DNA from 4 places in the Actinoplanes sp. L3-i22 genome. Region 1 is predicted to be linked to each of the others. Evidence: riboswitches for the same ligand, from Rfam matches in the RefSeq annotation. Region 1 holds a riboswitch; each other region holds the start of a gene.
The links. A riboswitch is a leader RNA that binds a small molecule or an ion and turns the genes downstream of it on or off. The one in region 1 is predicted to bind cyclic di-AMP.
Positions count from the first base shown of each region.

Region 1 (5,481 bases):
GTCCATCAGCAGTGCGAGGGCTTCACCCGGCTCCAGGAGTGGGACTTCGAGAACACCCCGCCGGAGGGTTACCCGCTGCTGCTGAACTACCCGTACTTCGATCTGTACCGCAAGCAGGTGGTCAAGCAGGCCGACCTGGTGATGGCGATGTACATCCGCGGTGACGCGTTCACCCCGGAGGAGAAGGTCCGGAACTTCGCGTACTACGACGCGCGGACCGTCCGGGACTCGTCGCTCTCCGCCTGCATCCAGGCCGTGATGGCGGCCGAGACCGGGCACCTCGAGCTGGCCCACGACTATCTGGGCGAGGCCGCCCTGATGGACCTGCACGACCTGCACCAGAACGCGCGGGACGGCGTGCACGTGGCGTCGCTGGCCGGCTCGTGGATCGCGCTGGTCGCCGGCCTGGGCGGGATGCGGGACTTCAACGGCCAGCTGTCGTTCGCGCCGCGGCTGCCCAGCCGGATCAACAACCTGGACTTCTCGCTGCTCTGGCACGGCCTGCGCCTGCGGGTCAACGTCACCGCCGACGAGGTGACCTACTCCCTGCGCAACGGGGGCGGCTCGGCGCGGCTCACCCTGCTGCACCACGGCAAGGAGATCGAGGTCACCCAGGTGCGCCCGGTGTCCATGTCGATCCCGTCGGCCGGCCCGGTGGGCCCGGCGCCGACCCAGCCGGCCGGCCGCGCGCCGGTGCGGCGGGCCACGCCGCACCACTGATTCTCCGGTATCAACGAGAAAGCCCCCGGTCCGCGAAGGACCGGGGGCTTTTTCATGTTCGGTGCGGCGCTACAACAGGGACACGTGCACGTGGTCGGTGTGGTCACTCGGACCGTGGTACGCGTGCCAGTTGCCGGTCGCCGGGAACCAGATCTGTTTGTACCAGATCACGTAGTATATTCCGAGCCGGTCGGCGTTCCGGACCAGGAACGCGGTGAGGTCGTTCCCGTACCTCATCATGTCGTCGTTGTGCGCGACCGAGAAGCCACTCTTCTGCAGTGACCAGTCGCAGGCCCGGCCCTTGGGATGCTCGAACGGACCGCCGTTGCGATGGCAGCCGACGAATCTGTTGAAGCCGGCCTTCTTCACCTCCTGGTAGAGGTGCAGAGTCCGCTTGGTGATGCAGCCGTCGGTCGTCGGGTCGTCCTGGTTGCAGGACTCCGCGGAGAAGCCGCCGTCGGAGTTGCGCGGCGCCGGGGCCGCGACCTTGGAGACCGCGTCGACGAAGCCGTTCGTGATGGTCTTGTTGATGCCGGTGCCGCCGCCGAGCAGCTCGAGCTGGCCCTCGGCCGAGTCGTGCTGCTTCTGCTGGATGGTGAGCTGGGTGGTCTGGTTCTTCAGCTCGGCGTCCAGCTTGGTCTTGCTCTCGGTGATCGTGGTGAGAGCGGTGTTCAGCTCGTTCAGCTTCGCGTCGTGCAGCTTGTTGATCTCCTCCAGGGAGACCGCCTTCTCGATGAAGTCCGACGAGTTGTTCGCCTGGAGAAGGAAGCTCAGCGTGTTCAGCGTGCCGAACTCGTACTGCTGGCGGGCGATCGCGTTGACCTCCGGGATCAGCGCGTCACGGCGCTTCTCGGCGTCGGCGATCTGGGTGGCCAGCAGCTTCTGGTTCTTTTTCGAGGTGGCGACCGCGGCCTTGGCGTTCACGAACCGCCGGTTGGTCGCCTCGAGCTGATCGGAGAGGTCATCGCTCTCGTCCCCCTCCGCAGGGGTCGACGAGGTGCCGCTCGGAGCGGCGAGTGCCGGCGTGACCGGTGCCACGAATATCGTGGTGGCCACGAGCGGCGCCAGGGCAAGCAACAGCCACCGGCGGGGACGTGCGGTCATCAACAATCCTTCCTAGTCACCGCCGACCGAGTTAGCTGACGGGTTCGGGACGGAAGCTATCCCTACCGCGTAATGCGGATTCACCCCAACTACCTGGTTCCCCGGTTCGCCTTTCGACGATTGGGCGGCGGCCTGCCGGCAACTCGGGGGCGGTGCCGTCCTGGCAGGACCGGCGGCCAGTTTACCTGAGATATCACTCGGCATCAGGGTCAGGAAAACCACCAAAGCCGTTACCTTCCGACGACGTTCCGTAATGGCGTGACGACTCGTGACCGGGCCGTTGCAATAAGTGTGAGAACTGTCGATTCCTCGATCGAGTGGGTATGGTCGGTTCCGGTTCCCGCCCGGGAACCGCCGCCTAATCGCAACAACCAGCGAGCCGGGGATCCACATTTCTTCCGGGGTGAATCCGCGTCAGCGGTAGGGATTTCCTTCGTCCCGAACCCGTCAGCTAACCCGGCCGGCGGCCGACGGAAGGAAGCAGCCAGTGCAGCAAGTGACTGCGCGGCGACGATGGGTGGCCGTTCTCGCGCTGCTGGTCGCCGCAAGCGGGATCGCCGGTGTCGGCACACCGGCGGCCGCGGCACCCCGGCCCCTTGCCGCCCCCGGGGAGTCCGGTGACGACGGTGAGGGCGGTACCAAGTCCCTGCTCGACAAACTCGACGAGGCCTCCAAGGGTTACGTCACCGCCAAGACCAAGTTGCAGACGTCCAAGACGCAGCAGACCAAGCTCGCCGCCGCCCTCAAGCAGTTGGACGCGGCGATCGGTCCGCAGCAGGACTCGCTCAACAAGTACGCCGCGCAGGCGTACGCGATGGGCCGGCTCGGACCGCTGAGCGCGCTGCTCACCGCGGACTCCTCGGCCGGCTTCCTGGACCGCGCCCAGCTGCTGACCACCGTGGCCGAGCGGCAGAACCAGGCGATCTCCGACCTGCGGACCACCCGGGAGAATCAGGGCAAGGCCAAGACGGCGATCGACGCGACGATCATCGAGCAGCAGCGTCAGGTCAACGTGATGGCCAAGAAGAAGATCCAGGCCGAGCAGGCCCTGAAGGACGCGAACCAGGGCTCCGACTCGGGTGGCTCGGGTGACTCCTCCGGCAGCAGTTCCAACGCCGACCAGCCGTCCGGCAGCCTCTCCGGCGGGTGCACCGAGGACGACCCGACCACCACCGGCTGCATCACTCCGCGTCTGCTGTACGCGATGAAGCAGGCGCAGAAGGCCGGTTTCACCCGGTACGTCGCCTGCTTCCGGCACCAGAACAGCGGGGAGCACCCGAAGGGCCGGGCCTGTGACTTCGCCGCCGACAAGAGCGGTTTCGGCGGGGTGGCCACCGGTGCCAGCAAGACCTACGGCACGAACCTGGCGAACTACTTCATCCACAACTCGGACACGCTCGGCGTGCTCTACGTGATCTGGTTCAAACGGATCTGGCTGCCGAGCAGTGGGTGGAAGTCGTACAGCGGGGCCGGCGGGACACCGTCGACCGACCACACGAACCACGTACATCTGTCGGTGACCTAGCCGTTGACTCCACAAAAAGAGCCCCGGGCCACTGGCCCGGGGCTCTTTTTCGACGATGCCTACTTCTGCATGTACGCCTCGTACTGCTGGAGGATCTCCTCGGTCGGCCCGTCGCCGCGGATCAGGCCGGACTCCAGCCAGATGACCCGCTCGCAGGTGTCCCGGATCGACTGCTCGCTGTGGCTGACCAGGAACACCGTGCCGGCCTCCTCGCGCAGCTCGCGAACCCGCTCCTCGCTGCGGCGGCGGAACTTCGCGTCACCGGTACCGAGCGCCTCGTCGATCAGCAGCACGTCGTGCTTCTTGGCCGCGGCGATCGAGAAGCGCAGCCGGGCCTGCATGCCGGACGAGTACGTCCGCATCGGGAGCGAGGCGAAGTCGCCGCGCTCGTTGATGCCCGAGAACGCGATGATCTCGTCTTTCTTCTGCTTCACGTCGGCCGGCGACATGCCCATGGCCAGGCAGCCGAGCTCGACGTTGCGCTCGCCGGGCAGGTCGTTCATCAGCGCGGCGTTGACGCCGAGCAGCGACGGCTGGCCGGCCGCGTAGATCGCGCCCTTGGACACCGGCAGCAGGCCGGCGACCGCGCGCAGCAGGGTCGACTTGCCCGAGCCGTTGCTGCCGATCAGGCCGATCGCCTCGCCCTTGTAGGCCACGAAGCTGACGCCCTTGACCGCGTGCACCTCGCGCACATTGGCCGAGTTGGTCTTGGTGACCAGCCGCTTGAAAGCCGAGAGCGGGCTGGTCTGGTTCGCGCCGATCGCCCCGACGATCTTGTACGTGATGTGGGCGTCGTCGCAGATGACGGTCGGTTCGCGTTCGATGTCAGCCACGGCCGTAAACCTTTTCTCCGCGCCAGAAGTAGAGGAAGCCGCCGACGCTCACGATCGCGGTCCAGATGACGGCCTCGGTCCACAGCAGGCCGGGGGTGCCGGCCAGCTTGACGTCCTCCATCAGCGAGTGCCGGAACAGCTCGATGAAGACCAGCATCGGGTTCGCCTCGATCAGGTGAAGCTTCCAGCCGTGCAGGTGGTCGGTGAAGCGGGTCACCGGGTAGAGGACGGCCGAGCCGTACATCCAGAAACGCATGATGAACGGGATCAGCTGCTTGATGTCCCGCAGCTTCGAGCCGAGCCGCGCGAAGAACAGGGCCAGCCCGGTGTTGAAGAGGGCCAGCAGGAACATCGCCGGGAGGATCAGCAGCCACTCGACGTTGATCGGCTCGCCGGACATCAGGACGATGACGAGCAGCACGCACATGGCGGTGATGAAGTTGCGGATCTCCACGAGGGCGACCGACAGTGGCAGGCTGCCCCGCGGGAAGTGCAGCGCCCGGATGATGCCCAGGTTCGCCGTGATCGCGTTCGCGCCCTGGCCCACCACCTGCTGGGTGAATCCGAAGACGAAAACACCGATGCAGAGGTACGCGATGAAGTTGCCGGCGCCGGCACCGGTCCCGATGATGACGCCGAAGATGATGTAGTAGACCAGCGCGTTCATGATCGGCGTGACGACCTGCCACAACGTGCCCAGGTTCGTGCTGCCGAGCTGTGAGGTGGTCTTCGCCTTGGCGTGGGCCGTGATGAAGTGCCGGTAGCCCCAGAGCTGACCGGCGTACTCCAACGGGCTGGCAAGTCGCCCGGAAGAGGCAAGGCCGTGCCGCTGCGCCAACTCCTTGAGGGGAGTGGCAGGAGCGGTTTCGGCAACCGCTGTCTCTGGCATGGGGTGGTGCTCCGATCTCGTCTGCCGGTACGAGGCTGCGGACTCCCGTGTTTCGCCGTCTGGCACAACAAGAAGCATGACAGGCGTCCGCTGACGCCGATGGTACGGGTTCGTATCGACGTCGAGGCAAAGGTATCCGACGTGGCGGCGGAACGCAACCGTTACGTCGTAGCGCTATAGTTACCCCGTGGCGACAGTGAAGCGCGCACCGGCTGGAGCGGCGGTGCTCCGAAATGACATCACCGTGGCGATTCGTAACGCGGTCATGAGCGAACTCGCGGAGGTCGGTTACGGCCGGCTCTCGATCGAGGCCGTGGCCCGCCGTGCCGGGGTCGGCAAGACGGCGATCTACCGGCGGTGGAGCAACAAGCTGGAGATGGTACTCGAGATCATCACCGATGTCGCCGGAC
Region 1 is NZ_AP024745.1:385,673-391,153, forward strand. It holds gene L3i22_RS01775 (glycoside hydrolase family 65 protein) at 1-720, shown strand, start outside; gene L3i22_RS01780 (hypothetical protein) at 790-1,824, opposite strand; cyclic di-AMP (ydaO/yuaA leader) riboswitch at 1,828-1,961, opposite strand; cyclic di-AMP (ydaO/yuaA leader) riboswitch at 2,170-2,306, shown strand; gene L3i22_RS01785 (hypothetical protein) at 2,312-3,349, shown strand; gene L3i22_RS01790 (ABC transporter ATP-binding protein) at 3,409-4,182, opposite strand; gene L3i22_RS01795 (ABC transporter permease) at 4,175-5,071, opposite strand; gene L3i22_RS01800 (TetR/AcrR family transcriptional regulator) at 5,259-5,481, shown strand, end outside.

Region 2 (5,481 bases), 5.3 Mb from region 1:
TCCAGGCCGCGGCCCTCGCCTGCGACGAAGTCCCACGCGGCGCGCTCGGCCAGGGTCTTGGACTTCTGGTACGGCTCGATCCCGGCGTCCACGTCCGTCCAGTCCGACTCGGTGAACGGGGTGTCGCGCGGCTCGTGCCCGTAGGCGACCGCGCCGATCGCGGACGTCATCACCACCCGCCGCACGCCCGCGCCGTGCGCCGCCCGCAGCACCCGCAGCGTGCCGTCGACCGCCGGGCGGATCATCTCGTCCTCGTGCCGCGGCTGCTGAGTCAGCGTCGGCGACGCGACGTGCAGCACCGCGGCGCAGCCGGCCACCGCCTCGGCCCAGCCCTCGTCGTTGCCCAGGTCGGCCCGCACCACCCGCAGGTTCGCGCCGGGGTCGGCGCCGCCGGCCGCCAGCATCGCCCGAACCTGCGGCTCGCGGGCCAGGTCGCGCACCGTGGTGCGCACGGTGTAACCGGCATCGAGCAGCGCGAGCGCGCAGTAGCTGCCGATGTAGCCCGAGCCGCCGGTCACCAGTACGTCCGTCATCATGCCCCTCCAGGGGTGTCCGTTTCGTGTGACTCAAACGGTACTGGAGACCTCTCCACTTCGTCAACGAAAAGCGGAGAGTTCTCCAGATCACCCCGGGAAGGTCAGGCCGGATGCACCCCGAGCCCATCCAGGATCAGCCCCAGCATCGGCGCCGACCGCTCCGGCGCGGATCGCCACAACGCCCCCGTGAGCTGCAGGAAGTCGGCCGGCTCGGCGTCCACCCGGATGCTGGCGTCGGCCTTGCCCGCGTCGAACAACTGGGTGATCGAGGCGATCACCGGCCCGTAGCTCTGCTCCGCCATCGTCCGGTGCGCGTCCGAGCTGAGGGCCGCGCCCAGCAGATGCTTGGTGCGCATGCCGGCGACCAGGTCCAGGGTCCAGCGCCGCAGCGCCTCGACCGGCGTCAGCTCGGCGAGCAGCTCGGGCACCCGGCCGACGAGCTTCTCGATCTCGTCCTGGTAGATGTCCAGCAGGAGCACCTCACGCGACGGATAGTTGCGGTACAGCGTGCCCGGGCCCACCCCGGCGCGCTGCGCGATCTGATTCATCGAGGTGTTCTCGTCCTCGGCGAAGGCCGCCCGGGCCGCCGCCAGGATGGCGTCCCGATTCCTGCGCGCATCCGACCGGACCATGCAGCTTCTCGCAATCCGCAGCGTTAGTGGAGACCTCTCCGCAACGATAACGCGTGCTCACTCCCGGATCGGAAGGCCCGCCGCCCGGTAGATGTCGTCGATCAGCGACATGGTGACGACGGAATCCTGCGGCGGCGTGAGGTTCGCCGACCGGTTCCGGGTCGCTTCGTCAAAGGCTTTCAACTGATGGACGTACGTCGTGGAGCCGTCGATCCGCTCGCCCCGCTTCTGCCCGTCGGACGCCACCCGGAACCGGTGGAACACGTGCGGCATCGCATAGTTGTCGACCACCATCTCGCCGTGCTCGCCGACCACCTTGGCCCGCAGGCTGAACAGCGCCGACGACCACAGCGAGGCGCGGATCCGGCCCCGGGCGCCGTCGCCCAGCTCGAAGTCGGCGGTCATCGCCCGGTCGACCCGCGGGTCGCGCCGGGTGGTCAGCGCCCGGGCGGCGACGACCTTCGGCTCGCCGGGCGACAGCAGGCGCAGGCAGTGCACGGCGTAGCAGCCGGCGTCCATCAGCGCCCCGCCGGCCAGGTCGTAGTCGTACCGGATGTCGTCGAACTTCGGCAGCGGGAAGCACATCGACGTCTCGACGCTGCGGATCCGCCCCAGCTCGCCGCCGTGCGCGATCGCCCTCATCCGCGCCGCGAGCGGGTGATAGCGATAGTGGAACGCCTCCATCACGACCAGGCCGGTCCGCTCGGCGGCGGCCTGTACCTCGCGGGCCTGCGCCGCGTTCGCGGTCAGCGGCTTCTCGGCCAGCACGTGCTTGCCCGCCTCCAGCGCGGCCAGGATCCACCGCGCGTGCCGCCCGTTCGGCAGCGGGACGTAGACCGCGTGCAATGTCGGATCGGCCAGCAGTTCGGCGTAGCTGTCGTGGACCACCGGGATACGGTGCTCGGTGGCGAACTCGGCGGCCCGGCCACGGTCCCGGGCCGCGATCGCGGCGACCTCGACACCGTCCACCAGCCGAGCGGGCCGGATGAGCGCGGCCGGCGCGATCCGGGCCGCTCCGAGCACACCGATTCTCATGCGGCGCAGTCTATGTGGACCCGGAAGGACGGATGACCATGGCGTGGTGGTGGCAGACGCTGATCAGCGTCGGCGTGGCTCTGCTGGTCGTGTGGCTCGCGGCGCTGGTCGCCCTGCTGGTCGCCAAACCCGGGAAGGCGCAGCTCACCGAGGCGCTCCGGCTGCTGCCCGACCTGCTGCGACTGCTGACCCGCCTGGCCGGCGACCGGACCCTGCCGCGCGGGGTCCGGATCCGGCTCGGCCTGCTGCTCGCCTACCTGGCGATCCCGTTCGACCTGATCCCGGACTTCATCCCGGTGCTCGGCTACGCCGACGACGCGATCATCGTGGTCGCCGTGCTGCGCTCCACCGTGCGCCGCGCCGGGCTGGACGCCGTCCGCCGGAACTGGCCCGGCACCGAGGACGGTTTCGCCGCGCTCAGCCGCCTCACCGGACTCCGCGGGTGAGCGGCCGGGTCATCCTTACGGGTCGGCTCCCGGAGTGTCCCGCTTCACAGATCGACAACGGCCCTGCGTGACCGTCCATGAGCGGAGCGATTCCGCATAGTTCGCGTCTCCCGTGCAAATCGGACACCGTTTGGCCTTGTCGTCACTCAGGGTGACCGTCGCTACATAAGGGACGGCGCCGGAGGGCGGGCTATCAAGGAGGAGCGGCGGGCAACGGCTCACCGCTCGTGTCGATCCGGATCACGCCGAGCCCTGCCCCGATCCGGCCGCACGAACCGCACTGACCAGTCATCAGGCATTCGGGGGCGGGGACGGGGGAACCACACATCGGTCCGGAAGCGGACCTCGGGGTGAAGCCGCCATCGCGGCCGGGCAATCCTTCCCGCCCGAACCCGACAGCTAACCTCGCAGGCGTGCCGGAGGGACCGAGTCACCGTGCACGTTCGTACCTTCCACACGATCGCCCTGTCCGTGGGCTTCGGCCTGCTCACCGGCGGGCTCGGCGTCCCGCAGACCGCCGTCGCCGCCCCGGCGGCCGTCGCGGTCACCCGGGCCCTGCCCACGACCGGCCGGACCGTGGCCGCCAGGTCGCAACTGGCCGGGCTCCGGGTCGTCACCGAGGCGGCCCGGCACCGCGGCAAGCCCTACCTGTTCGGGGCGTCCGGGCCGAACCGCTTCGACTGCTCCGGCTTCACCATGTACGTCTACCGGAAGACCACCGGGAAGAGCCTGCCGCACAAGGCAGACCTGCAGCAGCGGTACGGCCGGGCGGTCAGCAGGTCCGCGGCCCGGCCCGGTGACCTGATCATCCTGCGCAACGGCTCGTACGGCTTCCACGCCGGCATCTACGCCGGCGGCGGCCAGATGTGGGCGGCGCCGCGGGCCGGCAAGACCATCACCAAGCAGAAGATCTGGACCAGCAACTACGTGGTCCGGCGCCTGACCTGACCGCTACTCCGGCTTCCGGCCGAGCAGCAGGGCGAACCGCAGATCGTCGGCCTCGACGGTGAGGTCGACGGTCTCCACGGTGAACCCGGCCGCCCGCAGGTCCCGCCGGACGGTCGGGACCGTGGTGGTGCGGTAGTACATGACGAAGGACGGCGCCACCACGGTATTGCGGACCACCATGGCCAGGTCGAACCCGAGACTCGTCCAGTAGGCCCGGGTGGTCCGCGCGGGCAGCTCGCCGAGCGCGACGCCGAACAGCCCGCCGGGCCGCAGCGCGCGGTACACCCCCTCGAACAGCGCCGGCCGCTCCGAGGGCAGGAAGTGCCCGAGCGCCCCGAACGTCACCGCCAGGTCGAAGCCGGCGGTGAACGGCAGCGCCCGCACGTCGGCCCGCACCAGCGTGGCGGACGGGACCGCGGCGCGCGCCTCGCCGAGCATCCCGGCGCTGAAGTCGACGCCGGTGATCCGCTCCCGGCACAGCCGGTCGAGGGCGGTCAGCCCGGCGCCGGTGCCGCAGCAGACGTCCAGCCCCCGGTCGAACGGCCCGAACTCGGCCAGCGCCCGGACGCTCGCCTCCAGGACCGGGTCCGGGGTACGGAACGGCGTGTGGTCGAACTTCGGAGCCAGGAAGTCGTAGCCGCGTTCGACCGAGGACAGCGCCTGGACACACAGTTCCCGCAGTGACGGCCCTTGAGGTGAGAACACCTGGCCGAGGCTACCTGCCGGCGGGCTGCGCCGACCGGCTGCCGGCGGCATCCCGGACGGCCGGCGAACGCCGGAAGGCCTGGGTGACCCGGGTCAGCCACTGCACCTCCTCGCGCATGCTGGCCGTCACGCCGTCGAAGTCGGTGGTGGCCGGCTCGGGCGCGGTCGCCGGCCCGCCGCGGTCGGCCCGGCTCAGGGCCCGCAACGACAGCGCGATCTCGACCGCCTCGACCGTGGCCGCCAGCTCGACGCCGTGCAGGCCCGCCCGCCCGGCGAGCTCGGTGGCCGTGGCGTGCGACTCGACTGTCCGGTACGGCCGCAGCAGGAGCAGCCCGTCGCGGATCTCCACCACCCGCCGGGTGAGCCGGAACCGGAGATCGCCGGGGAGCAGCCGGTCCGCCCAGCGGGTATACGGATGCAGCGCGATCTGTGGCTTGACCTCGTACAACGCCTCCCACAGCGGCCGCAGCGCCTGATACGACAGGTACGAGCCGACCCACTCGGCCGGCCGGTGCACGCCGACCGACCCGCCCCACGACGGCAGGGTCGACCCGATGCTGATCAGCAGCGCGCTGACGATCACCAGCGGCCGGGTGGCCTCGGACGTGGCCACGTCGAGATTGCGGTCGAGCACCAGCCCGGCGGCGAACCCGCCCAGCTTCACCACCGCGTACAGGCCGGAGAGGTAGGTGCCGCCGGTGACCATGAGCAGGCCCAGCCGCAGCAAGGGCGCGCTGCCCAGCCGGGTGAACCGGGCGGCCAGCCGGGCCACGTCCAGCGAGCCCAGCCCCAGGTAACCGACGTAGGCCAGGAACACCACCGCGCCGGACGGGTCGTCGCGGTAGCTGACCGGGTCCTGCGCGCGCAGCGCCGGATGCCCGGCCGGCCCGGTCACGGCGACCGCGGCGATCAGCACGGTCACCGCGAGCGCGACCAGCCCGACCCGCAGGCGGATGCGCCGGGTGGCCGACGCCGGATCGTCGATGCTGACCACGAAGCACTGGTAGCCGCAGGCGGCGATCATGGCCAGGACCGGGGCGACGGCCAGCGCCGTGGCCGACGACCCGAGCACCGCGTCGACCGCGGCCTCGCCGGGCGGCCACAGCAGCACCAGCGCCACGGCCAGCGCGAGCAGGCAGGTCACCAGCGAGTAGCCGGCCCGGACCGCCGTGGTCTCGG
Region 2 is NZ_AP024745.1:5,686,659-5,692,139, reverse strand. It holds gene L3i22_RS25355 (aldehyde reductase) at 1-533, opposite strand, end outside; gene L3i22_RS25350 (TetR/AcrR family transcriptional regulator) at 638-1,168, opposite strand; gene L3i22_RS25345 (Gfo/Idh/MocA family protein) at 1,226-2,203, opposite strand; gene L3i22_RS25340 (YkvA family protein) at 2,236-2,649, shown strand; cyclic di-AMP (ydaO/yuaA leader) riboswitch at 2,929-3,078, shown strand; gene L3i22_RS25335 (C40 family peptidase) at 3,085-3,597, shown strand; gene L3i22_RS25330 (class I SAM-dependent methyltransferase) at 3,601-4,302, opposite strand; gene L3i22_RS25325 (MAB_1171c family putative transporter) at 4,313-5,481, opposite strand, start outside.
Region 2: linked by a shared signal. The riboswitch ahead of L3i22_RS25335 (C40 family peptidase) and the one ahead of L3i22_RS01785 (hypothetical protein) in region 1 are both predicted to bind cyclic di-AMP.

Region 3 (5,481 bases), 1.5 Mb from region 1:
AGGCGGGCGCGGCGGCGCGGCGGGAGGTCTGGCGCCAGCGCAGCACGATCGCGGTGGAGAGGATGAAGCTGATGATCGCCGGGGCGATCGTGATCGGGCTCATCCTGCCGGGGGCGACCACCGCGGCGCCGATCACGGCGTAGGTGACCGTGGACGGGATGGCGGCGATCGTGGTGCCGAGCAGGTAGCGCTTGCGGCAGACGCTGGTGGTGCCGTAGGCGTAGCCGACCAGGCCGAACGGGGCCAGCGGAAGGAACCGGACCAGGAGCACCGCGGCCAGGCCGCGACGGTTCAGCCAGCCGTCCAGGCGGGCCAGCCGGCCGCCGGCCTTGGCCTGCAGCACGCCGCGGCCGGCCCAGCGGCCCAGATAGTAGGTGGCGGTGGCGGCGATCAGGGCGGCGGCCATCGCGGCGATCGCGCCGGTCGCGGCACCCAGCAGGGCGCCGCAGGCGACGGTCACCGCGGTGCGCGGGACCAGGACCGACAGCAGCAGGCCGCCGAGGACGGCGACCGCGACCGCGGCACCCGGGCCGAGCGCGACGACCGCGTCGCCGATCTCCCGCATCGGGAGCAGGGCGGCCGCCGCGGCGAGACCGCCGATCGCGACGGTGAGCAGGCCGAACCGGACGAACCGGTGCTTGCGGCCCACCGGCGTCCGCTCCGCCGCGGCCCGGTCGACGACCACGACGGCGGTTGAGGCTGAGGGGACCGGGTCGAGGACCGCGGTCGCGGTGGGCTGGCTGATCGGCGCAGCCTGAGAGTCCCCGGGAAGGGCGCCCGTGGAGTGATCAGGTTTGTCGGTCATGCAGGCCTACCGCCCCAACTGTCGTCGGTTCAGGACAAGGTCGTGCTGCTGTGTTCCGCGCTCGTCTTCGTCGTCATGTGGTCCTCACGCCGGGAGGGCGGCGGCGAGCCGCTCACCCCGGAGACGCTCGGACCAGGTGTCGTCAAGGGGCGCAAGCCTATCCGCGCCGGTGGACCAACGCAGTAGCAGATCGGCTAGCGCTGGGTTGCGAGACAGCGCCGGACCGTGACTGTAGGTCCCGATGATCTTCCCGGCCCAGGCTCCCTCGGTCTGGCCGTCGTTGCCGATGCCACCGGTCACCCGGGCCAGCGGCGCGGCGTGCGCGCCCAGGTGGGTGCGGCCGCCATGGTTCTCGAAACCGGTCAGCGGGGGGAGCCCGAGCCGCGGATCGATGTCGCCGCGGAGCTCGCCGACCGCGCGGGTCTCACCGCGGTCGGAGTTGATGTCGAGCAGACCGAGCCCGGCACATTTGGTCCCCTTGGCGAAGAACGAGTGACCGAACAGCTGGTAACCCGCGCAGATGGCCAGAACCGAAGCACCCTGGGCGACGGCCCGGTGCAGACCGCCGTCGGTGATCAGCCGCTGGGCGGCGAGCGCCTGCGGGCCGTCCTCACCGCCGCCGATCAGGTAGATGTCGGCGGTGGTCGGCATCTGCATGTCCGAGCGGACCTCGTAGGTCTCCACCGGGATGCCGCGCGCGGCCGCCCGGTGCGCCAGGATCAGCATGTTGCCCCGGTCGCCGTAGGTCGACAGCAGATCGGGGTAGATCCACACGATCCGCAGCGTGCTGTCGTTCATCTCTGGACCTCTGTCCTACGGTGCGGGAACGGCTCAGTTGACACGGTCGAGCCCGGCTCGGATGTCCTGGAACGCCGTGTAGTTGGCGATCACCTCGAGACGGCCCGGCGGCACCTGCGCCAGCGCCTCGTCGAAGGTGTGTACGTGCTGGAACGGGACCTGGTTCACCTGGAGGCGGACGGCCAGGTCGTACGCCCGGTCACCGGTGATCAGCACCGGCCGGTCACGCAGCGGGGCGAAGTCGACGTCCCACAGCCAGGAGGTGTCCAGACCGTCGGGGTCCCGCGCGTTGATCGAGAGCAGGGTCGGCGCCTGGTCGGCCATGTCGAACGCCTCGAGCCAGCTCGCCGGGTTCTTCGCCAGGAGCAGGCGGATGTTGCGGCCGTCCCGGTCGACCTGCGCGTACCGCCCGGCGATCGAGGTGACCCGGGAGAGGCGGGGCAGCGCCTCGATCGGGCGAACCCCGAACTCGCCGGCGACCGCGAGCGCGGTGGCCGCGTTACCCAGGTTGACCTTGCCGGGGAGCTGCAGCTTGACCAGGTGCCAGTCGCCGCGCGGGTCGATGACGCCGTCCTCCTCGACCACCCACTGCGGGGCCGGGCGGCGGAGCGGGCAGCCGGTGCACCACCAGTCGCCGTTGGCCCGCTCGATCGGGTGCCCGCTCTCCGGGCAGACGAACGAGTCGTCGTGCCAGCGCTGGCCGGCACTGAACCAGGTGCTCTGCGGGCTGGAGCTGGCCGCCCAGACGACCATCGGGTCGTCCGCGTTCGCCACCACCTTGATCTCGGGGTGGCCGGCGAGCGCGGTCTTCCACAGCTGCGCCATCATCGCCACCTCCTTCGCCCGGTCCAGCTGGTCCCGGGAGAGGTTGAGCAGCGCGACCACCTTGGGCCGGGTGGCCTGGATCACCTGGGGCAGGTAGTGCTCGTCGGTCTCCAGCACCGCGAACGGGGTGTGCCCCTCCTTCGCCAGCGCCGAGGTGTGCCCGGTGGGCATGTTCGCGCCGTACCCGTTGGTGGCGACCCGGCCGAGCACGCCGAGCGCGGCCGCGGTGAGCCGGGTCGTGGTGGTCTTGCCGTTGGTGCCGGACACGAGCGCCACGGCACGGCCGGACGCCAGGTGGGCCAGGAGGTCCGGATCGATCTTGAGACCGATCCAGCCGCCGATCACCGACCCGTCGCCGCGTCCCGCGGCCCTGGAGAGCGCGGCCGCCGTCTTCGACGCGGTGGTCGCGACAATGGCCCGTAGAGGCATCTTCCCGTCCGTCACGCCAGCGAGGGTACCGGACCCGAGGGTTACGTCGAGTTGCCGGAAGGCCTGGATCACCGGACCAGGCCGGGTAGTCCGAACGGGTTACCACGTTTGCGCCGATGGTTGACGTTCCGCGATCACGAACGGGTTACCACCTGAGTTTTTGTGTGTTCTGGTTCACTGGGGGTGATCGACAGTGCGTGTGCGGTCGACTACGAAGCGCGATGACATTTGTCTCGCGGAGGTAACAAACTGGACAGGGGCCAGTGTGCCAACTACGCACAGTGACGAGACGGCGTCTAACGTTCATGGGCGAAGTCGGGTACCAAAGATTCACCGGCGGCATCCGCTCGCCGGTTCGCGCTCAACCGGTTCACGCCGAGCCCTGCCCCGGACCGGTGGACGCGACCACCTGCACGAACAGAAACGCTGACTAAGGCATCAGGGGGCAGGGACGGGGGAACCAATACCCGGTCCGCGCCGCGCCGTCCCACCCGACGACGCGGAGGCAGGACCTTGGGGTGAAGCCACCACACGGTGGCCGGGCAAGCCTTCCCGCCCGAACCCGACAGCTAACCTCGCAGGCGTGCCGGAGGGAAAACCTGACCGTGCACGAACACCGTTCGGGCCGCCACCGCGCGAGCCGCAGCCGTCGCATGTCCGGTGCCACCACCGCGGCACTTTCTCTGGGGTTCTGCCTCTGCGCCGGCCAGCTGATGGCTTCGTCACCCGCGTCCGCGGCGACGACACCCACCGCGCAAACCGCGACCACCGCCGCCGAGTCGGCTGCGGTGAAGCCCACGTTGACCTACCGGGTCAACACCCTGAACCTCGCCTGGGGTTCGACTCTCAAGGTCACCGCCAAGGTCATCGACCCACGTACCGGGAAGATCGCCAAGGGCACCGTTCGCCTGCAGGGGTACCGCAACGGCAAGTGGGCGAACCTGGACACCGACACGTCCAAGACCGGGACGGTCACGCTCACGTCCAAGCCGAAGTCGGCGATCTACATCCGGACCGTCTTCACCGGGTCCGGGTACACGCAGTTCACGAGCATCCGCAAGAAGGTGTCGATCAAGGCCAGCGGCGCGAAGGTGCTGGCCGAGGCGAAGTCGCACACCGGCGCGCTGTACAAGTTCGCCGCCGCCGGGCCCAAGCGCTTCGACTGCTCCGGGTTCACCAAGTACGTCTACAAGAAGGCGGCCGGCAAGTCGCTGCCGCACAAGGCGAACAGCCAGCAGAAGTACGGCAAGGCGGTCAGCAAGTCGAGCAAGAAGGTCGGCGACCTGATCATCTTCCGGTCGGGGTCGTACGGGTACCACGCGGGCATCTACGCCGGTGGTGGGTACATGTACGACTCGCCGCACACCGGCGCCCGGGTCGGCAAGCACAAGATCTACGGCAGCAACTACGTCGTACGTCGTCTGGTCGCCGCCTGATCGGGGTCGATCCGCTCGGCGCGCCTGCCGGGCGGCGGTTCGCCGCCGTGACGGCTGACGCCGGGCAGTGATCCGCCGGGTGGTTGACGGCGGGCGGGGCCTGGCTGCTGGAGGTCTCGCCGGACGTATTCGGCGGACAGCACCAAGTAAATAAGGGACAACGCCAGTGGGGCGCGACCCGAACCCGGGGTCGCGCCCCACTGGCGTTCCCACCCGCCCGGCCGGGCGGGTGGGGCTGCCTCGCGCCGCCGAAAGCAGCCCTGATCGCCGGCCGCCGGTCTCGGCCGGCGTTGAGGGCTGCCTCGCGGCGCGGGAATGGGCCTGAGCGCCAGCAGGTCTTTGCCGCAGCCGGCGGCCTCGATCACGCTGCCGGCGGTGCGGGCGGTCACCGCCAGGAGCCGCCGCAGAGCCGGCGGCGCCGCCGCGGTCGAGCCGAGGGCGGCGGCGCGGCTGGGGGGTGTTTGTGGAGGGATTGCGCGCTCCACAGTCGCCGCTCGTGGGCTCCACTTTCCTCCCTCGCGGCGCTCCACTTTCCTCCCCACCCGCGGGTGAATCCCTCCACCAGGGGGTTTTCGGCCGGTTTGCGCGGGACTTATCGAACCTCGTGCGCCGGATGTCGGAAACCGGACCTCGTGGATCATGCTCGCGCCCTCCACTTCGAGCCACCCCCTGTGAACTGGGATTACGTCCGCGAAAACAGCTCGCGAGCACTCGCTTTCGGGTTGCAGGTGGAGGGAAGTGGAGTAGAGTGGGGCCCAGTGGCAGGACCGAGGAACCGAACCATGGGACTCGACCCGCGGAGCCTGCCGGCCCGAGTTGACAGGCGGTCCGCCCCCTCCGCGAAGGGGTAAACCGCCACGGCAAGGGGGTGGGGGCCGGATGTTCCTCGGCACGCATACCCCCCGGCTGGACGAAAAGGGCCGGCTGATCCTCCCGGCGAAGTTCCGCGACGAGCTGGCGGGAGGTGTCGTGATCACCAAAGGACAGGAACGCTGTCTGTACGTGTTCCCGATGCCGGAGTTCCAGCGCATCGCGGGCCAGCTGCGCGAGGCGCCGGTGACCAACAAGCCGGCGCGGGCGTACAGCCGGGTCTTCTTCGCCAGCGCGCACGACGAGGTTCCCGACAAACAGGGCCGGGTCACCATCCCCGCACATCTGCGGGAGTACGCGAGTCTCGGCCGGGATCTC
Region 3 is NZ_AP024745.1:1,843,329-1,848,809, forward strand. It holds gene L3i22_RS08500 (TVP38/TMEM64 family protein) at 1-805, opposite strand, end outside; gene L3i22_RS08505 (type 1 glutamine amidotransferase) at 890-1,603, opposite strand; gene L3i22_RS08510 (Mur ligase family protein) at 1,637-2,857, opposite strand; cyclic di-AMP (ydaO/yuaA leader) riboswitch at 3,272-3,456, shown strand; gene L3i22_RS08515 (C40 family peptidase) at 3,511-4,293, shown strand; gene mraZ (division/cell wall cluster transcriptional repressor MraZ) at 5,173-5,481, shown strand, end outside.
Region 3: linked by a shared signal. The riboswitch ahead of L3i22_RS08515 (C40 family peptidase) and the one ahead of L3i22_RS01785 (hypothetical protein) in region 1 are both predicted to bind cyclic di-AMP.

Region 4 (5,481 bases), 3.4 Mb from region 1:
CGGCAGCGGGGCGGGTGCCGGCGGGGAGAGCGTCGGCCGCGGAGAAGGAGCCGGCGGCGAGGGGATCGGCTGCGGCGTAGGAACCAGCGGCGATAGAGCCTGCGGGGAGAGAGCCTGCGGAGAGGGAGTTGGCGGCGGCGTTGACGGCGTGGCGGAGGTCGTCGCCGCCGAGGCGGCCGGCGTTGATCGCCGCGCCGACCGCGGACAGATAGGTCTCCCGGGCGGCGACCGGATCCAGGCTCTCCAGCCGGGCCGCGGCGGCCAGCAGCGGCGGCACGATCTCGCGCCCGGTGTTCAGCACGAACGCGATCTGGGCCCGGAGCCGCTCCACGGTGGCTTGCTGGATCGCGTCGAGCGGCTCCTGCTCCACCGCCGCGAGCAGGCCGGGGACCAGCGCCGCGGCACCCGAGGCGAGCCGGGCCGTGGCCGCGGCCAGCAGCCGGGAGGCGCGCGGCCCGGGTTCCGGGGTGAGTTCGGCGGCCCGTTCCAGGAACGCGGCCGCGGCGGCGCGCCCACCGCGGGCGAGCGCGCGGCCGGCCGAGTTCTCCAGCTCCGCGGCGACCGACGAGTCGGGGCCGATCGCGGCGTGCCCGCGGTGCCAGGCGCGCCGGTCCGGGTCCTCGGCGGCGTCGGTGACCTCGGCCAGCGCGCGGTGCACGGCGCGCAGTTCGGCCGGGTCGGCGCCGTGCCAGGCGGCGGAGCGGGCCAGCGGGTGCCGGAAGCGGACCCGGGCGCCGATCTCGACCAGGCCGGCGGCTTCGGCTGGGCCGGCCGCGTCCGGGCTGACGCCGAGTTGCTCGGCGGCGCGCCAGAGCAGCGGCACGTTGCCGACCGGTTCGACGGCGGCGGCCAGCAGCAGGGTGCGGCTGGCCGCGGGCAGCGCCGCGATCCGCCGTTTGAAGCCGTCCTCGAGGTGGCTCGCCACGGTGGTCGCCGCCGGGATGCCGAAGAGGTGGCTCGCCGTGGTGGTGGCGGCCGGGATGCCGAAGCCGAAGGCCGGGTCCATCTCGCGGGGCAGTTCGAGCAGGGCCAGCGGGTTGCCGCGGGTCTCGGCGACGATCCGGTCGCGGACCCGGGCGTCGACCAGGCCGGGCAGTACGGTGTCCAGCAGCGCCCGGGCGTCGGCTTCCGGCAGGCCTTCGACGAGCAGTTCGGGCAGGCCGGTGAGCAGGGTGTCGTCGGCCGGGGTGCGGGCCGCGAAGACCAGGGCGACGGATTCGGCGTCGAGCCGGCGGGCCACGAAGGTCAGGATCACCTCGGACATCCGGTCCAGCCACTGCGCGTCGTCGACGACCACGACGAGCGGCTGGTCGACGGCGGCCTCGGCGAGCAGGCCGAGCACGGCCAGGCCGATCAGCAGCGCTTCGGGCGGTTGGCCGGCGCTGAGGCCGAACGCGGTGGAGAGCGCGACCCGCTGCGGCTCGGGGAGCCGGTCCAGGTACGGCAGCAGCGGCGCGACCAGCTGCTGCAGCGCGGAGTAGGCCAGCTCGGTCTCCGGCTCGACGCCGGCGGCACGGACGACCCGGGTGGCCGGGGCCTGCCCGACCAGGTAGTCGAGCAGCGCGGACTTGCCGGTGCCGGCCTCGCCGCGCAGGACCAGGACCCGGCTCTGGCCCGATCGGACGTCGCGGATCAAGCGTTCGAGCTGGTCACGTTCGCGGGACCGGCCTCGGAGTCCGACTGAGCTCAGCACGCTGGGAGCGTACCTGGCGCCCGTTCGGTGACCTCCTGCAGCAGATAGCCGTTGCCGTCCGGATCGGTGAACGAGGCGAACGACCCGTAGGACAAACGCCCTGGATACAGGCCCGGTACCCGCTTCTCGGTGCCCGCATGGTGGAACACGCCGTCCGCGTCGTGGAAGATCTCACTGACCCGCACGCCCCGGCCGGTCAGCTCGGCGCGGGCCTCCTCGATGTCGCGGACGATCAGGTGCACGTTCTCCATCGAGCCGGGCGCGGCGGTGCCGATCCCGGTCCCGAACGCGATCGAGCAGGGCGAGCCGGGCGGGGTGAACTGCACCACCCGGTAGTCCGGGCCGCACACGTAGTCGAGGTCCTCGCGCCAGCCGAGCTGGTTGTAGAACCGCTTGGCCCGATCGATATCGGTCACCGGCACCGCGATCAGCTCCAGCCGATAGTGCATGGCTCAGATCCCGCGGAAACGGGCGGTGCCGCGCGGAACGCCGGGGGCGATCACCACCACATCGAAGGTTCGCATGGCGCAAATACTGGCCCGCCGGTCCGACTGATCGAGCCCGGGACTTGCCCTGGCCTTCGGTGCCCGGGTACCCGGGCGATCACGGCGGGTATGCGGCTGACTCGGGCGCGCTTGTCGTCGTACCCAAGCAAATGCCGTTGTTTTTTGGGTTTTATCCGGCACGAACAAGATCAAATCGGTCGAATAGCGTGAAGAGCGTCACTATCCGGGGCGAAAAACTTGGTCGATGGGCCGCCGGTGTGGTTACCGTCGGTCGTCCCGCGATGGCGGGCACTGTGGACGGTCCGCCGAATCCTGCCGCCGATCCACGGACACGAATCGAAAGGCAGGAGCGGGGGACCCACTTCCGGCGCGATGTTGGAGCTCGCGCCTCGGGGTGAAGCCGCGTGTGACGCGGCCGGGCCACTCTGCCCGAACCCGACAGCTCACCTCGCAGGCGTCGAGGAGAAAACCCATGTCTCGGATCGGTAGACGAACGCGCCTTGCTGCCCTCGGCCTGATTCTCGCGGGCGGAGTCATCCTCGCCCCGGCGGCCCCGGCCAGCGCCGCAAGTGTCAATTGGGACAAGCTCGCGCAGTGCGAGTCCGGCGGCAGGTGGCACATCAACACCGGTAACGGGTATTACGGCGGCCTGCAGTTCAGCCGCAGCACGTGGACGGCGAACGGCGGCGGGAAGTACGCGAAGACCGCGGACAAGGCCACCAAGGCCGAGCAGATCGCGATCGCGAAGAAGTTGTACGCCAAGCGGGGCCTGAGCCCGTGGCCGGTGTGCGGCAAGAAGGCCGGCGTGAAGATCTCCTCGCCGGCGAAGAAGAAGACCACCAAGAAGTCCACGAAGTCGAACGGGAAGACCTACGTCGTCAAGTCCGGCGACACGCTCGCCAAGATCGCCGCGCGCTACCACGTCAAGGGCGGCTGGCGCACGCTCTACAAGGTCAACAAGAAGGTGCTGAGCTCGCCGAACCGGATCTATCCCGGTCAGCGGATCAAGCTCTGATCCGGCGCGGCCGGGTCATCCGAGGTACCGGCTGATCCCCGGATCCAGCTGAACGGTGACCCGGCCGTTGCGGTCCCAGCGCTCCAGCGTCCACCAGTTGCCCTGCCGGCGGACCGTGACCTGAACGTTCGCGGACTCGCCGTGCCAGGCCTTGCCGCCCGCAGAGACGCCGTACTTCGCGCGGGCGAACATGCCGACCTTGGTCAGGGCAGCGCACGCGCGGCAGCGGCCGTCCTCGGTGACGACGCAGTCGCCGCAGGCCGCGCCCTGGCACAGCCGGCACGGGCGGACCGCCTCCGGGCAGGCCGGGCAGGTCGAGCGCAGGCAGTGCGTGCACCAGTCCAGCCGGCCGGCCAGGTGGTGGTTGCGGCAGGCCTGCAGGGTGCTGTGCGCGACGCCGGTGACGTCGTCGACGACGTACCCCTGCCGGATTCCCGGCGCCACGTCGTAGAGGATCGGCACCTGGAAGCCGTCGGCGAGCTCCCAGGTCTCGGCGACCCGCAGCCCGACCGCGATCCGGACCACCTCGGCGGGCCGGCGGCGCAACCGCCGCAGCAGCTCGGCGGTCAGCTCCTCGGGCAGGTCGAGCGGCGCGGCCGGGGCCTGCGCGGCCGGGGCGCCGACCGCCTGCCGGGCCTCGGCGGGCTCCATCTCCTCCCCCGGCGGATGCTCGACGATCCGCGGGACGACCAGCTGCTGCACCCGGCGGGCGCCCTGGACCTGCACGCCGGTGAACTCCTCGCCCCGGGTCACCGCGGTGACGTCGGCGAGCCGGTGCGGCGCGAGCAGGGTGGCGCCGACCATGCCGCGGTTCATGTCGCCGGGGGACTTGCTCAGGCCGTGCCAGGCCGGCCGGGCGCCGTCGCGCCGGACGCCGAGCTGCGCGTGGCGGCCGACCCGGGCGAGCACGGCCTCCCACGGGCCGAGCGCGGCGTGGGCGACGACCTCCGGCTCGGGCTGCCAGTCCTCGGCGGCCCAGCCGGCCCGATCGCCGGGCTCCTGCCACTCGGCGACCGTCTCCGAGCTGTGGATTCCGCGCCCATCGATGCCGGTGTTCTCATCGAGGATCAGGCGGCTCACGCTATGCGATCTTACTCGGGCGACGCTTGCGCGATGACTTATCGACATGCGCCGGTCCTTTCCGGACAGCAGGATCATCGAAATGATTAGCTTTCCGTCCAGAAGGGCGCTGCTGGCCGCGACGCTCGGGCCGGTGCTGTCCCTGACAGCGCTGGCCGTGCCCGCCTCCGCCGCGGAGCTGTCCGCCTTCGACGCGGTGAACCAGTTCATCGGCACCGAGTTGGACACCACGCAGAACAAGAGCAACGACGCGTACGGCAACACGTTCCCCGGCGCGGCGGTGCCGTTCGGCATGGTGCAGCCGAGCCCGACCACGTACAAGGCGGGCAACGCGCAGGTCGGCGAGAAGGGCGGATACGAATACACCGCGAGCCTGATCCGCGGATTCGGGATGACCCGCTACTCCGGCACCGGGTGCACCGGGCGGTTCGGCGGCTACGAGTTCCCCACCATCCCGTACGCCGGGGATGTCCTGCCGGTCAATCCGTCGGCCGACGTCAAGGGCTACTACCTGGGCTTCGACCACGCCAACGAGGTGTCGCAGCCGGGCTACTACAAGGTCGGGCTGGACAACGGGGTGACCGCGGAGCTGACCGCCACCGCGCGGACCTCGGTGAGCCGATTCGCCTTCACCGACAAGGCGACGCTCATCCTGGACGTCTCGGGGCAGAACAACCGGTCGTTCGGCAGCGAGATCACCATCGACCCGGCGACCCGGACGGTCTCCGGCTGGATGTTCGGCGCCGACGTGTGCGACGTGGGCAACACCTACAAGGCGTACTTCTCGACGACCTACGACAAGCCGTTCGCCTCGTTCGGGACGTGGAACGACGCCGATCTGGCCGCGGGCAGCACGCACGCGATCAAGGCCGGGACCGACACGAGCGTCGACTACCGGCACGACACCGGCGGCTGGGTGACGTTCCGGCCCGGCACGAAGGTGACCGCGAAGACCGGTTTCAGCTACGTCAGCGTCGAGAACGCGGCCCTCAATCGCGACAAGGAAACATCAAAGGACAATTTCGACGACGTACGTCGTGAAGCTCGAAAATCGTGGAAGGAAGCGCTCGGCACGATCGACGCGCACGGTGGCGACACCGCCCAGCGAACGTCTTTCTACACCGCGCTCTACCACGCGTACCTGCAGCCCAACGTCCGTGAGGACGTGAACGGGCAGTACGTCGGCT
Region 4 is NZ_AP024745.1:9,048,221-9,053,701, forward strand. It holds gene L3i22_RS40665 (LuxR family transcriptional regulator) at 1-1,693, opposite strand, end outside; gene L3i22_RS40670 (VOC family protein) at 1,687-2,142, opposite strand; cyclic di-AMP (ydaO/yuaA leader) riboswitch at 2,493-2,671, shown strand; gene L3i22_RS54470 (transglycosylase family protein) at 2,672-3,214, shown strand; gene L3i22_RS40680 (hypothetical protein) at 3,230-4,294, opposite strand; gene L3i22_RS40685 (GH92 family glycosyl hydrolase) at 4,377-5,481, shown strand, end outside.
Region 4: linked by a shared signal. The riboswitch ahead of L3i22_RS54470 (transglycosylase family protein) and the one ahead of L3i22_RS01785 (hypothetical protein) in region 1 are both predicted to bind cyclic di-AMP.